Regions from separate parts of the Halomonas sp. GFAJ-1 genome, predicted to be linked through region 3. Evidence: predicted binding sites of a transcription regulator. Region 3 holds the regulator's gene; each other region holds the start of a gene.

Region 1 (5,248 bases), on a different contig from region 3:
CGCGTCATGCATGCGGGCCAGCAAATCGGGCACAGCGGCTTGAACTCGGTTCCAGCTGGGGATAAACGGACGCTCGCGTGGGTTATCCAAAAACAGGTTACCTGCTTCTAAAAGGTTGCTGGCAAACAGCTCTACTGCCTGCTCTTCGCAATGGCGGTCCAAGCTGAGCCCGTTCATGGTGGCATCGTGGTCGTAAGCTTCAATAAGGTCTAAGGCATAGCGGTAATAGGTCGCTTTTAGCGTACGGAAATCCTCGCTGCTAAAGCTCACGCCTTGGGTAGCGAGCTTGCGATACAGCGCCTTGGCAATATCCAGGCTCATACGATTCAGGCCACCATTAGGGTCGTCTTCACTCACTGGCTGGTGCTTGTGATCATAGGCATCGGCAATATCGACCTGGCACAGCTGCCTTGGCGCGTAGTTGCGCTGTAACTCGGAAAGCACACCAATTTCCAGCCCCCAATCTGCCGGTATACGTATGCCTTCCAGTACCTCACTGCGCATCGCAAACTCACCGGAAAGCGGATAACGAAAGCTATCCAAATAATCCAAGTAGGGAAGTGGCCCACACACCGTTTTAAGGGCGCGTATGAGCGGCGTTACCATCAGCCGTGACACACGTCCGTTCAACTTCCCCTCCGCAATGCGGGGGTAATAGCCTTTACAAAAACTATAGTTGAACCGGGGATGAGCCACGGGGTACATAAGGCGGGCCAATAACCCACGCTCGTAGGTGAGAATATCGCAGTCATGTAAACCGACCACCGATGAACGCCCAGACGAGAGAATATAGCCTGCGCAGTACCATACATTGCGCCCTTTACCCGGCTCCAGCGCACCTAGCCCATGGCTTTCCAACTCGGCATCCAGCGCCTTTAACCGAGGGCCGTCGTTCCATAAAATACGAGTATGCTGGGGTAAGCGAGAAAAAAACTCTCGGGCATATAAAAATTGGTCGCGATCAGCGCGATCCAGACCAATCACCACTTCATTGAGATAGGGCACTTTAACTAATTCATCGACAATGGCAGAAAGCGCTGGTCCCTCCAGCTCTGAAAACAGCGAGGGTAAGATCAACCCCATGGGGCGCCGCTTGGCAAATTGGCAAAGCTCTTGCTCAAGTGCGTCAACTGAACGGCGCGTTAAGTTGTGAAAATCGGTAATCACGCCATTTTGATGGAAATCACTCATGCAGTATGTCTCCTTGGCTCACTAGCCATACGCGTTGACATAGATATGCTCACATAACGGCAGCATGACAGGTTGGCGCCGCCGCTAAACGGCGGTCGTCTCGCCCCCACCAATGGGCTACCCCCTCAGCCCAACCTAATGGCCCGGTTGCCTCGGTACGGTATAAAGCAGCACTGCGTGGCGTTATCTCCAGCCCATGACACCCCTTGATGACAACTGCTTGGTCCACTGCTTCCAGCATGGTGATATCGTTAGGGCCATCGCCTAACCCCAATGAAATAGGCGGGCTTCCCCTAAGGGCGCTAAAGCGCTTAATTAGCCACTCTACGGCACTGCCTTTATCCGAGGCGCGCCCCATAACGTGCCAAAAACGCCCTCCTTGGGTCAGCTCAAGGCCATCCCCTGCTAGCGCAAGGCGAAACGCCTCAAGCGCTTTTTCATCATCGTGCCAAATGAGCGGCTCGCTCCCCTCTCGCTGCCGAGCAGCCTTTGCACGTGCCTCATCTAATCCGGTGAGCTCCATAATTTGCGGGGTGTTCAGCTCTCCCATGCGGGTAAACCGAAGTCCAAGTCGTTCGCGCCATATTTTTAGCCGAGCACGAATAAACCCCACATCAACCCCTGTGTGTTTAACAACAACCCCATCCCGGGCACTGCCTGGACGGTCTAAACGGGCATGGCACCAACCGGGCGGCAAACCAATCACGGCGCCGTTTTCGGCAACAAAAGGTGTCGCGGTGAGGCCAAGTGATTCGCGAAGCGGGATCAGCTCAGCCCGGGTTTTACTGGTCACAGGAATAACCGGCACGCCAAGTTTTTTTAAGCGCGCGAGCCAGGGGGCTGCGGGGGCAAAATCGTAGGTATGGTGATCAAGCAACGAACCATCAAGATCCGTCACCACCAAGCGCGGCTGCAAAGCAGGATCAATCGCGTTTGCTGCCACTTGTTGGGGCAATGCCTTCGATATTGGAAGAGCGTTGGCATGTTCAGACATAGCATCACCTATTGACCATCTTAAAAGCGTTTGTACACTTTTGTATTAAGACCTTACTCAACACGTCGTCTTCATACACAGATAAGCAAACAAGCAGGTTATATGCCAAAGAAAAATAGACTAACGATAACAAAGAGATATGAACATAAATGACGCGTGATTATTTTTAGCACCAAAAAAGAGCAAAGGATACGCACCCAAAAAGTGCAAAAAAATCAGTGAAGCAGAGCGCTGACCAGGGGCGCCCTGGACTGAACGAGTCATCCATTACGAGCACAGGGCTAAAATATTTGCACAAACCCTTGGAAAATCCCCTCAAATAGCTATACTGACATTGTACTCACTGGCAGTCTTGTACACCCCCTCACCTGATGCCAGTGAGCTGCAGTGAGCCAAGCCCTTTAATGCCCGCCTCCCCCGGCGGGCTTTTTTTTGCGATGTTGGTTTTCTCAATCGCGACTTCTGCAAACATCACTGTTGTACACGGCTTGCAACGACTCAATCTCAGTTACTCAACGTGAATAACCACCTCAACGCGCCGATTGCGCGCTCGCCCCTCCTCAGTGCTGTTATCTTCTAGTGGTCGAGTAGCCGCCAGCCCTACGGCGCGCAAACGCTGCGGTTCTACGCCTGCCGCTTCAAGTGCTTCAACAATGGCAATAGCGCGTGCGCTGGAGAGTGCCCAGTTGGATGAAAACTCGGGGGTGTTAATCGACTGACTATCTGAGTGCCCTTCTACCCACACCTCGCCCTCGTAGCGCTGAATTGTTTCCATCAAACTACTGACAAGCGAAGAGCCACCCTCTGAAAGGTCAGCCGCCGCTGATGGGAACAGCAACTGATCCTGCACGCGCAGGCTAATGCCTTCGGCAACCCGTGATACCTCAACCCCCTCAAGGTTGGGTAGGTAAGGTGATGCTTCAACACGCTCTAGCAGCGTTTCATCCAGCGCCAAAGTGCTATCGACAGCTTCATCCTCCACCTCTTGCACATTGACAGGTGGACGGTCAGTCAGCAGCACCATGTAGTCAGCCAGCGGCGACACCAACTGACGTTCACTGGTCGGCAGCAGCGGTCGTGGCAGCACTACATCGAAAGTGAGCGCTTCAGGGGTAGATGGTTCCTCCTCCACCCGTGCCAATAACGGCGGGACGCTTACGATTGGACGGCGCTGGGGTAACCCAGCCACACCTAACGCGGCACTTATAGCCATCTGGCTTAGCTCACCGGGGATAGTGGGAGGCAAAAAATACCCCTCACGCTGCTTACGCACGCTGGCAAGCTCTATAGGCAAAGGGATGTCGAGCGTGGACAAGACATTATAACGGGTCTCTGGCTCTGCTTCTTGGGGCTTCCACGTTGGGCTTGTGACCCCGGCGGCGGCAATAATAATCACAAAAAGCGCCACTAAGAGCGTCATAATATCGATATAGCTAATCATCCACCCGCTATTGCTCTCATCATCTGAATAAGCAGTCAGCAGCGAATCATGACGCGGCCCAGCGCGGTGATCTTCAAGCATGGGAGCAATTACTCATTCAAGTTTTTAACCTCATGGCCGATATAAGCTAAGCGTGGCAAACTAGTCTATCAAAAGCCGTTTTGTAGCGAGAAGGAACTATCAGGTGCGTATTCGTTTTATTTCATCCTCTAACGTTCGTTTTTTACGCCCTGTTAGCCTCGGGCTCGCAAGCCTAATGCTAAGTGGTTGCTTTTATGCCAATACCTCACAGGCACCGGTTGCAACGACGTACCCTTACACAGAACAGCAGCGGATGCAGGCTGCCCAGCACTGGGAAGTACTGGCCAAGCATGAGGCTGCCGGTATCTTACGCAGTGAACGCGTACGCTTTAGGGATTTGCATATTCCGGCAGAAGAGCATGCCTACCTCAGCGCCTACAGCGGTGGCGAATTTGAACGCGGCTTCCGCACCCTGCTAACCAGTGAACTGGTTTCTAGGGGAGGCAGCGTCACTACCCAGCCTCGCTCAGGCGGCGCAACGGTTCAGATCGATGTAGAAGTCGTTGAACACCGGGATCGCGGTTACATACGTCCGCCCTTTGGCACTTACACAGCCCTTGCCAGCGGCATTGCGGTCGCCACTATTCCACTCCGCAACTGGAGTGAACCTGCTCTGGCATTAATTCCTGCCGCCATGCTGGCCGACACAACAACCGGTAGCTGGACGCATACGGGTAATGAGGAAATCATCGTCACCACGCAAATAATTGAGGACGATCGAATTCTTTACTCATCTTCCAACATTTATTACATAAATGGGGGAGATCGTCGCCACTATGCCCCGCATCGCGTGCCCCAAGCACCTACTACGCCCACTGTTTCCATCACTGACACCTGGTAACGCTATGTCTTCTAGTAACGCTATGTCTTCTAGTAACACTATGTCTTCTAGCAACACCGTGTTTTCTAGTAACGCTACATTTTTATCTTTTACTGTTTACTGTCGCTCTTTAGTGCGTAAAACCTGCTTTTTACCCCTGGTGTTAATGGCGCTGACGCTGGCAGGATGCGGCACCTTTGGCAATACAAACACCCAACCGGCGGAGCCTGAGCCCGACCTTTCCGAGCTAGCCCACGCGGCGGCCAGTCAAATGGTAGCAAACAACCCAGATATAACACGTTATAGCCCGATGATAGCGGCTACGTTTGTCAGCATCGACAATCTTAGCCAATCCTCAACGTTTGGCCGTATTAGCTCTGAGCTTATGGCCTCTGCCTTAGCACGGGAAGGCATGCAGGTACGCGAAGTAAAAATGCGCGACAGCATGTTCATCGAAGAGAGCGTAGGCGAGCTAATTTTATCCCGCCAAGTACAGCGGTTAAGCGCCCAGCACGATGCACGCTCTATCTTGATGGGCACCTATGCCCAAGGGCAAGACTACCTTTACGTCAGTGCTCGGGTAGTTAGGACGGGTGATGCCATGGTGCTGGGTAGCGCCGACTTCAGAGTACGCCTCAATAACAACACACGAAGCTTGTTAGAAGGCCAAGGCGGCTGGTAATCAGCGAGCAGTTATGTAACGGATACTGATGTAAACTTG
Region 2 (5,248 bases), on a different contig from region 3:
CACCGGCAGCTATTTCCGTAACAGTGATGTCGGTGATAGCGCACCTCAGCAATTCTTGGGTATTCAGGATCGTGTAGGGCGCACCGCGACCTACGGCACGTCAGATCTGGTGACCCAGCACATTACCGGCAATGCGTCTCGGGATGGCTTCAACCTGAGAGCGAGCACCAATCTTGCACCTTCCAGCAACCAGCGTGGGTGGCGCATAGAGCTGCCCCCGGGCGAACGCGTGATTGCCGCGCCATCGATATCCAGCAGCCTGCCACGCCGCGTCCGCTTCTCTACACTACTCCCCGATGAGTCCGACCCCTGCGGCGGCGGGCGTAGCGGTTTCTTCATGTCGCTGCTGGCTGACACAGGTGGCAGCGGCGGTTCCACTACCTTTGACCTCAGTGGCGACGGAAAGCCGGACATTGATGCCACTATCAACGGCGATGCTATCACGGGTCTTCAAGCTGGCACAGGTGAGCGCTTAGTAGGCGTTAACGATGGGCAAGTAGAGCGCTTGTTTATCGGCAACCCCGATGACCCCAACGCTTCACCTAATGGGGATGGGTCAATAGCTATTGGCTTTAGCGATGAACACATAGGCCGTCGCTCATGGCGTCAGCTGTTTGATGAAGAAGAGGCCGATATATAATTGCTCACACCTTATCGGCCAAAGCGCTTAGCAAACGCGGTAAGCTCATTCGTTAGCCAAGCTATCGCAGGATCATTGGCATACAGCCCGTGCTGGATCAGCGTCATGTTAAGTGCAGGGAGCTCTTGGGGTGGCACAACGATGCGCACTGGCAGCATCGTGATGAACCGCTCAGCCATTTGCCTCGGCAGGGTCATAATGGCATCGGTTAATGACACAACTCTAGCCGCCGCGATGTAATTTAGATTTTTAGAAATAACGCGGCGGCTTAGCTTATGCTGCGCTAAGCAGTTTTCGATACTACTGGGCAATAAACCGCTGATATCGGCCAACTCAACATGGGGCTGACGGGCAAACTGCTCGATGGTCAGCGCCTCTCCCACGCCGTCATTATCCGCTGCAGCTAAGCAGACCAACGCTTCATCCATCCACGGTGTTTGGATGACACCTGTGGGCAATGCGCTCTGGCTATCTAACCCCACCACCATATCTACCTGGCGCTGCTCTAACGCATCGCTAAGCACGTCAGGCGTAATTAGCTCTATCGAAAAGCTGATCTCCGGCGCGTAAGTCAGCAGTTGACTAAGAAAAGCCGGATACATCACCTCTTCAAAGTAATCGGTGGTGGCCAGGGTAAAGCGACGCGTGCTGCTCGCCGGGGTGAACGATTCTGGCGGGGCCAAGCCTGCTTGCAGCAGTGCCAATGCTTGCTGCACCACCGGCAGCAGCGCCAGCGCCCTTGGGGTTGGCTGCAAGCCATTGCCCGTTCGCACTAACAGCGGGTCGTCTAGCGCTTCCCGCAGCCGCTTTAAGGCGTGACTAAGCGCTGGCTGACTTAGATGCAGCTTTTCTGCCGCCCGCGTCACATGGCGCTCGCGCATCAACGCCTCAAATACCAAGAGTAAATTTAAATCAAAGTGGCGAAGCGAACGCATGGTGACTCACTATTTGCAGTGCGAATGGTTTCATTCTAAACATTCATTTCATTCATTACCAAAAACGCCTTATCGTCACGCCTCTTTCGCCTCTTCCACCTCTATAGGCGATGTCACCTCCTTTTTAAGTACGTCAGGAGACGCCCTGCAGTGACCCTTTCGCACACTCTCTCTGCACCCACCATGCCCAGCTTATATGGCGATGTTATCTCAACCTTTATGGGCGTACCCAAAGCTATTGATCCCAAAGCGACCGATGCTGAGGTAGTGGTAAGCGGTGTACCCTTTGACTTGGCGTGCTCTGGCCGGTCGGGCACCCGCATGGGGCCCAACGCCATTCGTCAAAGTACCGCCAATTTAATTTGGGAAGGCAAACGCTGGCCTTGGGATTTTGCCCTGGAAGATCGTCTGCGGGTGTGCGATGCGGGCAATCTGGACTATGCCTACGGCGAGCCGGAAAGCTTGGTAGATAACCTTGAAACCCATGCGATGCGTTGGCTAAAAGCGGGTAAAAAAATGCTCACCCTGGGCGGCGACCACTACATCAGCCTCCCGCTGCTGCGTGCCCATGCTCGGGAACATGGCCCGCTGGCACTGATCCATTTTGATGCCCATACCGACACCTATGAGCAAGGCACACGCTTTGACCACGGCACCATTTTCCACCACGCCTTAAAAGAGGGGCTGGTGGTGCCTGAGCACTCACTACAAATTGGCATTCGCACCAGCTACGACCGTCACAATCACCCTTACGAAGTGCTGGATGCCGACTGGGTGAACGACCACGGCGCCGCTGCGGTGTTGGAGCGCATCCGAGCCCGCGTGGGTCATCATCCGGCCTATGTGAGCTTGGACATCGACGGCTTAGACCCCGCCTATGCCCCCGGCACTGGCACACCCGTCTGCGGTGGTATGACCACTGATTTAATGCTGAAAGTGATACGCGGCATGGTAGGGATGGACTTGGTAGGAATGGACGTAGTGGAAGTAAACCCTGCTTACGACCACGGTGATATCACATCGCTTGCCGCGGCCACGCTGGGGCTTGAGTTTTTATACACGCTGGCCGCGTCTAAAAGCGCTTAACGAAGTTTGTTTCACAAAGGCCGCCGTGCCTTAGCGTTTTGAGCTAAAGCGCGGCGGCCAATTAACGGCTTAAGAAAGCCTTCGCACTACCCTTGGGAGGCGGCTAGTGCCTGGTCGATATCTGCTAATAGGTCATCAATATGCTCAATGCCAATCGACAGACGAACCATATCAGGAGAAACGCCCGCGGCCTTTAACTCCTGCTCGTTTAACTGGCGGTGGGTGGTAGATGCCGGAATGGAAGAGCAGCTCTTGGCATCGCCGATATTCACCAAACGCAAAATCAGTGATAGCGCATCGTAGAAGCGCTCACCCGCCGCTTGGCCGCCCGCAATGCCAAAACTAAGAATTCCCGACGCATGGCCATGCATATAACGCTGGGCCAGCGCATGGTCAGGGTGGTTTTCCAAGCCCGCGTAGTGCACCCACTTCACCAGCGGATGGCTTTCCAAGTGCTTGGCAACGGCTAACGCGTTAGCACAAATGCGTTCAATGCGCAGTGACAGCGTTTCCAACCCCTGCAGCAGGTTCCAGGCCGCCTGGGCAGAGAGCGCTGCGCCCATATTACGCAGCGGTACTACTCGGGCACGGGCGATAAACGCTGCCTCGCCGACATCACGGGTATAGCTCACCCCATGGTAGGAGATATCCGGCTCGTTCAGCAGCGCAAAACGTTTCGCATTTTCCGCCCAGGGGAACTTGCCTGAATCAACAATCACACCGCCGACAGTAGTGCCATGGCCGCCAATATACTTAGTAGCCGAGTGAACGACGATATCCGCCCCGTGCTCGATCGGCCGACATAAAAACGGCGTGGCAGTGGTGTTATCCACAATCACCGGCACACCATGGCGATGCGCTGCGTCAGCCAGCTTTTGCAGGTCTACCACGCCACCGGATGGATTGCCGATGCTCTCGCAAAAAACCGCTTTGGTACGCTCATCAATCAGCGCTTCAATGCCGTCGATATCGTCTTTATCGGCAAACCGCACTTGGATGCCTTGGCGTGGCAAAGTGTGGGCAAACAAGTTGTAAGTGCCGCCATACAGCTCGCTAATCGAGACGATATTATCGCCCGCTTCAGCGATGGTTTGGATCGCGTAGGTAATGGCTGCCATGCCAGAGGCCACCGCCAAACCCGCAATGCCTCCTTCCAGCGCAGCCACCCGCTGCTCCAGCACGGCGCAGGTTGGGTTCATAATCCGCGAGTAAATATTCCCTTCCACTTTCAGATCAAACAGATCCGCCGCGTGCTGGGCGCTATCAAATGAAAACGACGTGGTCTGGTGGATCGGCACAGCAACGGCGTTTTGTGAATCAGGCGCATAGCCATGGTGGAGAGCAATGGTTTCAGGCTTCATAAGATCGGCTCGCTGGTTGATGAGAAGTCATCAATGCATCCTAAACAAGCCCAGACGTCAAGGCTAATGTCATTTAATCTACTCATTGCTAGCACCTGCTTGTATTATGAACTGATATACCCCTAGGGAATAAGCCAACACAGCAGTAAATTATAATACTTGATGCTTTAACTTATAATTATCAATGCGCCTTTCCAAGGAAGCTTGTTACAGGGTGGTGTCGTTAAACATGGGTATGCGCCGCTTTATGGCTTGGGCCGCCTTAGGCACCGCCACTAAACGGATCAGATAGGCGACTACCAAGCCAGCGATAATCGAAAATAGCATGCCCATCCCTACACGAAACATCAGTGCCGTGAAAAAGGCGGCCAGCACTGCTGTTAAAATTTCTTCTAGATGACCTTGAATCCATTCGCGCCAACTGGGTTGCATAACTATCTCCTCATTAATGCAGTCGTTTCAGGTAGACCGTGCGCGCCCCGCTAAAACAGCCACCAATTATCCTACAGCTCAACTTGTCCGCTGCCAGAACCCACCTATCAGCTAAGCTGATTAACAGCGCCTTCTACAAAAACAACCTGCCATTCTTGTTACTAATTCACATGAAGCGATTAGTCATCTAACCAGGCCTGAATTTCTCGCAAAACAAGCGCTGGGTGTGTCATGTGGATACAGTGCCCTTCGCTTTCCATTATGCGCAGCGTGCTCTGAGGCATCTGCGCATGAATGTAACGACCGACTTCCGGGTTGGCAAGCGCATCATCTTGGCTTTGAAGCACAAGCGCAGCGTGCTGTGCTTGTGGCAGTAAATGGCGATAGTCTGAAAAGAACGTAGCCTTCGCGAATGTCTGCGCCAGCACCGGATCGGTAGAGCAAAAACTGCTTGAAAGCTCATCAATGAATACCGATGCGTTTTCGCTGCCCACTACAAGGGGTGCTAGGTAATTAGCCCACCCTATATAATTGCGCCCCATAAGATCAATCAGCTCTTCAAGGTCGTGTTTTTCAAAACCACCGTAATAGTCCGGCGGCATATTTAAAAAACAGGGCGATGGGCAAATCATGACGTGACTGGCAAAACGCTCGGGGCTAGCATTAGCGGCAAGCAAACCAATACTGGTACTAACCGAGTGACCTACGAAATGCACGTCGTTAAGGTCTAGCGCTTCACATATCTCGTTTACATCGAGGGCATAGCCTTCCAGCGTACTATAGCGTGATTCACT
Region 3 (5,248 bases):
AACTGCTGAGAAAAGCCACAATGTTAGCGTCTCTGCCAGTGTACTGACGTAGCGTCGGGTCCCAGTAGGGGTTAGGTAAGCAGCGCACATCAAACACAATATCGGCATCTAGGGGTACGCCCCGCTTGTAGCCAAATGACTCAAAGGTGAGGGTTAGCTGGTCGCTATGCTGATGGGCGACTTGATCAGTAATACGGCGACGTAAGTCGTGCACCGAAAGCCGTGAAGTGTCGATCATGAGATCAGCAAGGTCGCGTATCTCAAGCAGCGTTTCTTCTTCTTTGTTAATGGCTTCCTCAAGCGTCATGTCGCTATCGCGAGTTAGCGGATGTCGACGACGTGTAGCGGAGTAGCGCTCTAATAAAATTCTTGCATCGGTGGTCAGGTAAATTACCTGGAAACGAATCTGCCGCTGGTTGAGCTCTTCAAGTAGCGTTGGCAGGCGCTCAAGAGCTGCTGGCAGGTTACGGGCATCAATGCTTACCGCTAAATGGGTACGCCCACCCTGAACACGCAGCTCATCTACTAAAGAGCCAAGCAGCATCGCAGGTAAGTTGTCGATGGCGTAGTAGCCAAGATCTTCTAACGCTTGTAAGGCGATAGATTTACCGGACCCAGAACGGCCGCTAATGATCACCAATTGCATAGAGTTTCTCTTGGGCTGCCAAAAAAAATGAGGCTTAAAATGAAGAAAGGTAGCGGCTAGCGTCGAGGTAGACGCTTAGTGCGCCGATTTTTCACGAATTTTTGAGGTGATAAGCTCAAGAAGTTCACGCTGGCTAGTACTTTTCCGAAGCTGCAGGCGCATATCAGCCTCGTTCATGATGGTGGCAACTTGCCCAAGTAATGCTAAGTGCGTGTCGTCAGCTTCTTCCGGCACCAACAAGACAAACACCAGATCGACAGGGTCGCCATCAATGGCATCGAAATCGACTGGCTCGGCAAGCTTTAAAAAGCCGGCAATAGGGGCGATGCAGTGGGGGCTTCGAGCATGGGGAATGGCAACGCCATTACCTATACCAGTACTTCCCAGGCGTTCGCGACCAATTAAACGGCTAAAGACTTCCTGGCTATCCAGGCTAGGGGTGTTTTGGGCAATAAAAGTGCTGAAAAACTCCAGCACCCTTTTTTTGCTGCCCCCGGGCACGTCGTATAGCACGCGCTCCGGGGGGAGTATGGTTTCCAACGTCATTGAATTAACGCACACCAGCGCCTTGGGCGCGAGCTTGTGCTTTTTCCTTGTGTTTAACGAGTTGACGATCGATCTTATCCGCTAAAGCATCAATAGCGGCGTACATGTCATTATCTAATGCTTCGGCGTGAAGATCAGCCCCGGCTGCGTGCAGTGTGCAGGCAGCTTGCTGTCGCTCTTTCTCAACAGATAAGGTCACTTGTACTGTCGTAATGTTGTCGTAGTGGCGCTCAACGCGCGCTAGTTTTTCATTGACGTAGTCACGCAAGGCGTCAGTCAGATCTACATGATGACCAGTGATATTTACTTGCATTGACGTGCTCCTTATCCATGGGACTGTACTTCGATTGTAACCCTTTTTACGCTGTTGCAAAGCCCTATAGCGGTGTTTCCTTGTTCACTAGCGTAAACGGCGCCGTTCACTTGAAGAGGGAATGCCCATTGACTCTCGATATTTGGCGACTGTGCGCCTTGCAACACTAATTCCGCCTGCTTCCAAGAGCGTCACCAAACGGCTGTCGGAAAGCGGCTTGCCCGGTGGCTCATCTTGCACGAGTTTCTTAATCCGCGCGCGGATAGCGGTGCTGGAGTGGCTGTCGCCACCATCTTGGCCACTGACCTGGCTGGAAAAGAAATACTTGAGTTCAAATACTCCTCGGGGCGTATGAATATACTTTTGAGTGGTCACCCGGGAGATGGTGGATTCATGCATCTCCACGGCTTTGGCTATGTCCGCTAAAATTAACGGTTTCATCGACTCTTCACCATGCTCTAAAAAGCCAATCTGGCGCGCGATAATTTCTCGACCCACTCGCAGCAGCGTATCATTTCGGCTCGAAAGGCTTTTAATTAGCCAGCGGGCTTCTTGAAGGTGCTCTTTAAGGAACTGGTTATCTTGGCTTTTATCAGCACGCTTTATCAAACTTGCGTAGTCAGGCTGAATGCGTAGCCGGGGCAACGCTTCTGGATTAAGTTCCAGGTGCCAGCCTTCATTATCGTGCCGCACGACCAAGTCTGGGGTTATATAGCTATCATCGCTGTCGCCGTAGGCACTGCCGGGGCGCGGGTCAAGGCTGCGAATGAGGCGAATAACATCATCGAGTTGTTCATCATCCAGGCTCAAGCGTCGTTTAAGCAGCCGTATATCGTCTTTGCCGAGTGCCTCAAGAAATTGACGCACCAGCCGTTTGGCAGGTACTAAAAGCGGCGTCTCCTCGGGGAGCGTGGCTAGCTGAAGCATTAGGCACTCGCGTAAGTCCCGCGCGAAGACCCCGGTGGGCTCAAACTGCTGTAAGCGCAACAGGGTGTTCTCTACTTCACGCTGGCTTAGGCCGTCCAGGCCCTGAGCTTTTAAGCCTTCGCGGATGTCGTTAAGCGGCTGAGTGATGTAGCCATTGGCATCGAGGGCATCGATCAAGCTTTCGGCAATAGTGTGCTCACGTAGCGTGAAGTCGGTCATGGCAAGTTGCCAAAGTAAGTGACCGTGCAGGCTTTGTCCTGCTGCCTGGCGCTCAAAATCAGGCCCTTCGCTGCTACCGCCCGTGCTGCCCATATCTTGGTAGGTGTCGGACCAGTCACTATCCACAGAAAGCTCACTAGGGATACTTTCGGCCCATTCTGCTTCCGGCGTCTCGGTGACCGCCTGCTCGCCAAATTCATCCTCTTGTTCCAGCATTGGGTTAGCGTCGAGCGCTTGCTGAATTTCTTGCCGCAGGTCGAGTGTTGAGAGCTGGAGCAGCGCAATTGCCTGCTGCAGCTGAGGTGTCATGGTCAGCTGTGTGCCGATACGCAGTTGAAGAGAAGCTTTCATGACCATCTGAGAACCACTCGTTAATCAGAAAGCTCCACCCTAGTGCGAGTTATCCTCAGGTGCAAGTGCAATAAGCATGCCATTAAAAGTAATTAGTCGGTAGGCGCCTGTTTATAGGCGGAAATCAGCCCCGAGATAGACGTCGCGCACCTTCTGGTTATCGAGGATAGACTGTGGGTCGCCGCTAGCAATGATTTGGCCATCGCCAACGATATAGGCGATATCGCAGATATCGAGCGTGTCTCGTACGTTATGGTCGGTGATGAGGACACCGATATGTCGCTGTTTGAGCGCGCGTATAATCGTTTTGATATCACCCACTGAAATAGGGTCTACGCCTGCGAACGGTTCATCTAGCAGAATAAACGCAGGCTCGGTTGCCAGTGAGCGGGCAATTTCAACGCGCCGACGCTCGCCACCGGATAGGCTCATGCCCAGGTTGTCGCGGATATGGGTAATGTGGAAGTCTTCAAGTAGCGATTCTAGACGCTGTTCACGGGCGCTACGGTCAAGCTCCTTTCGAGTTTCAAGTATTGCCATGATGTTGTCGGCGACCGAAAGCTTACGAAAAATAGAGGCTTCCTGGGGCAGGTAGCCAATGCCTGCAATAGCCCGTTCATGCATGGGTGCGCGGGTGAGGTCTAGATCATCAATACCGACGCTGCCTGCGTCAGACTTAACCAACCCAACGATCATATAAAACGAGGTGGTTTTACCCGCTCCGTTCGGGCCGAGTAGCCCCACAACGCTGCCTTGGGTAATCTCTAGGTTAATATCTTTCACCACCCGGCGACGCTTATAGCTTTTAGCCAGGTGATGAGCATAGAGCGTTTTTACCGGAGCAGTTTCGTTAGTTGCTGTGGTGCTGGGGGTTGTCACAAATAAACTCCCTATTGCGCGGGCTGTAGGGTCATGCGAATACGCTGTGATTCGCTTCCGTCGACTTCTGAGCGGGCCTGCACGACCTCTCGGTCAATGAAGTATTCCAAGCGCCCCCCCTGGAAACGATCACCTCGTTGCGTAAGCTCTGCCTGATCGATGAGTTCAACCCGGCGTTCGGCGACATGATAGATAATACGACGTGCCCAGCCTTCCATGGGTGTTGTTTCACCGTCTAGCTGGTTCCGTAGGTAAGCGCGCTCACCCGTGGCGATTGCGCGGGCAAGTTCGCCAGCATCATTGCGCTGAATTTCGACACGCTCCCCGCGAAGCTGCATCTCACCCTGGCGAATATTAACATTGCCGCTATAGACTGCCGTGCCAGCGCGCTGATCAAGATCTAAGCGGTCTGCTTCAACTTCAACCGGCGCTTGCGTTGTTTGGGCAGCCGCTGAGAGCGGCACCGCTAGGGCTAAAAGCGCGGTGCAGATTAAAACTTTCATAGCGACTCCTAAGGCGTCTGGGTGGCGGGCGGGTGGAGGCCGCGCACATTATCGGTTAAACGAACCTGGCTAGTGTCAAGCCACACATCCATGCGTGAAGCGCTGATCCGCTGTGGCGGTTGCTGCAGAAGCACCGGCACGTCGCTCCATGCATGGCGTGTCATGCCGTTATAGTGTAATAACTCCGTATCCAACTGCCAGCCTTCATCCGGTGCCAGTAGTCTGGCTGCGCCGGTTAATGTCAGCGCGTGTGTGTCCGTATTGAGCGTGCCTGCGTTGGCGGTAGCTAGCCACTCTCGCTGTTCACCATCAAATAGCGTTACTCGGGGCGAGGTGGCTTGCGTCATGGCCCGCTGGGGGGTATGAACTAAATAGGGCGTGACCAGCGACTGTTGAATAGCACCCGTTTCGCCAAACAAAGTGATTTCAGCGTTTTCTAGCACATAGCCAGGCTCATCGGCTTGAGCATCTGGGTCTGGAGCGATGTCTTGCGGGCCGCGGGGGTCTATCCATACCAGCAGGGTGCCCAGGGCAACCACAACCCCGGTTAGCCAGACGCGCTTTTTAACCCGCCGAGTCATTACGAATGCCTGTGTAGATAGGTGTCCATCACGGCATCCCAGTGGCCTTGGGACATGAGCAGCGTATCGCAGATCTCACGAACCGCGCCGTGGCCACCAAGGCGATCGGTGATCCAGTCCGCGTGGGTATGCATGTAGTCGGGTGCATTGGGAACGGTAATGCCTACTCCAGAGCGCTTGATAGGGGCCAAATCTGGTAAGTCGTCGCCGCAGTAGGCAACTTGCTCTAAAGTGATGTCAAGGCGCTTACAAAGGTCTTTGAGTGTGGCGAGCTTGTCTTCAC

The links. The regulator sigma-54, encoded in region 3, starts transcription at its own class of promoters, with help from an activator protein. The targets are predictions, from matches to a motif close to TGGCACNNNNNTTGCTNT.
Region 1: MOY_RS08645 (HAD-IIB family hydrolase) is a predicted target of sigma-54. The motif match lies at 2,276-2,293, and genes of this name have one in related genera.
Region 2: speB (agmatinase) is a predicted target of sigma-54. The motif match lies at 1,578-1,595, and genes of this name have one in related genera.

Annotation. Positions count from the first base shown of each region.
Region 1 is NZ_AHBC01000029.1:60,662-65,909, forward strand. It holds gene MOY_RS08640 (glycosyl transferase) at 1-1,191, opposite strand, end outside; gene MOY_RS08645 (HAD-IIB family hydrolase) at 1,241-2,185, opposite strand; gene MOY_RS08650 (OmpA family protein) at 2,694-3,707, opposite strand; gene MOY_RS08655 (hypothetical protein) at 3,811-4,548, shown strand; gene MOY_RS08660 (FlgO family outer membrane protein) at 4,694-5,209, shown strand.
Region 2 is NZ_AHBC01000026.1:10,407-15,654, forward strand. It holds gene MOY_RS06940 (pilus assembly protein) at 1-640, shown strand, start outside; gene MOY_RS06945 (LysR family transcriptional regulator) at 652-1,575, opposite strand; gene speB (agmatinase) at 1,759-2,661, shown strand; gene MOY_RS06955 (O-acetylhomoserine aminocarboxypropyltransferase/cysteine synthase family protein) at 2,748-4,022, opposite strand; gene MOY_RS06960 (hypothetical protein) at 4,230-4,454, opposite strand; partial or broken gene MOY_RS06965 (alpha/beta fold hydrolase) at 4,634-5,248, opposite strand, start outside.
Region 3 is NZ_AHBC01000040.1:156,116-161,363, forward strand. It holds gene rapZ (RNase adapter RapZ) at 1-646, opposite strand, end outside; gene ptsN (PTS IIA-like nitrogen regulatory protein PtsN) at 722-1,192, opposite strand; gene hpf (ribosome hibernation-promoting factor, HPF/YfiA family) at 1,197-1,505, opposite strand; gene MOY_RS11890 (RNA polymerase factor sigma-54) at 1,593-3,008, opposite strand; gene lptB (LPS export ABC transporter ATP-binding protein) at 3,114-3,881, opposite strand; gene lptA (lipopolysaccharide transport periplasmic protein LptA) at 3,893-4,384, opposite strand; gene lptC (LPS export ABC transporter periplasmic protein LptC) at 4,393-4,965, opposite strand; gene MOY_RS11910 (KdsC family phosphatase) at 4,965-5,248, opposite strand, start outside.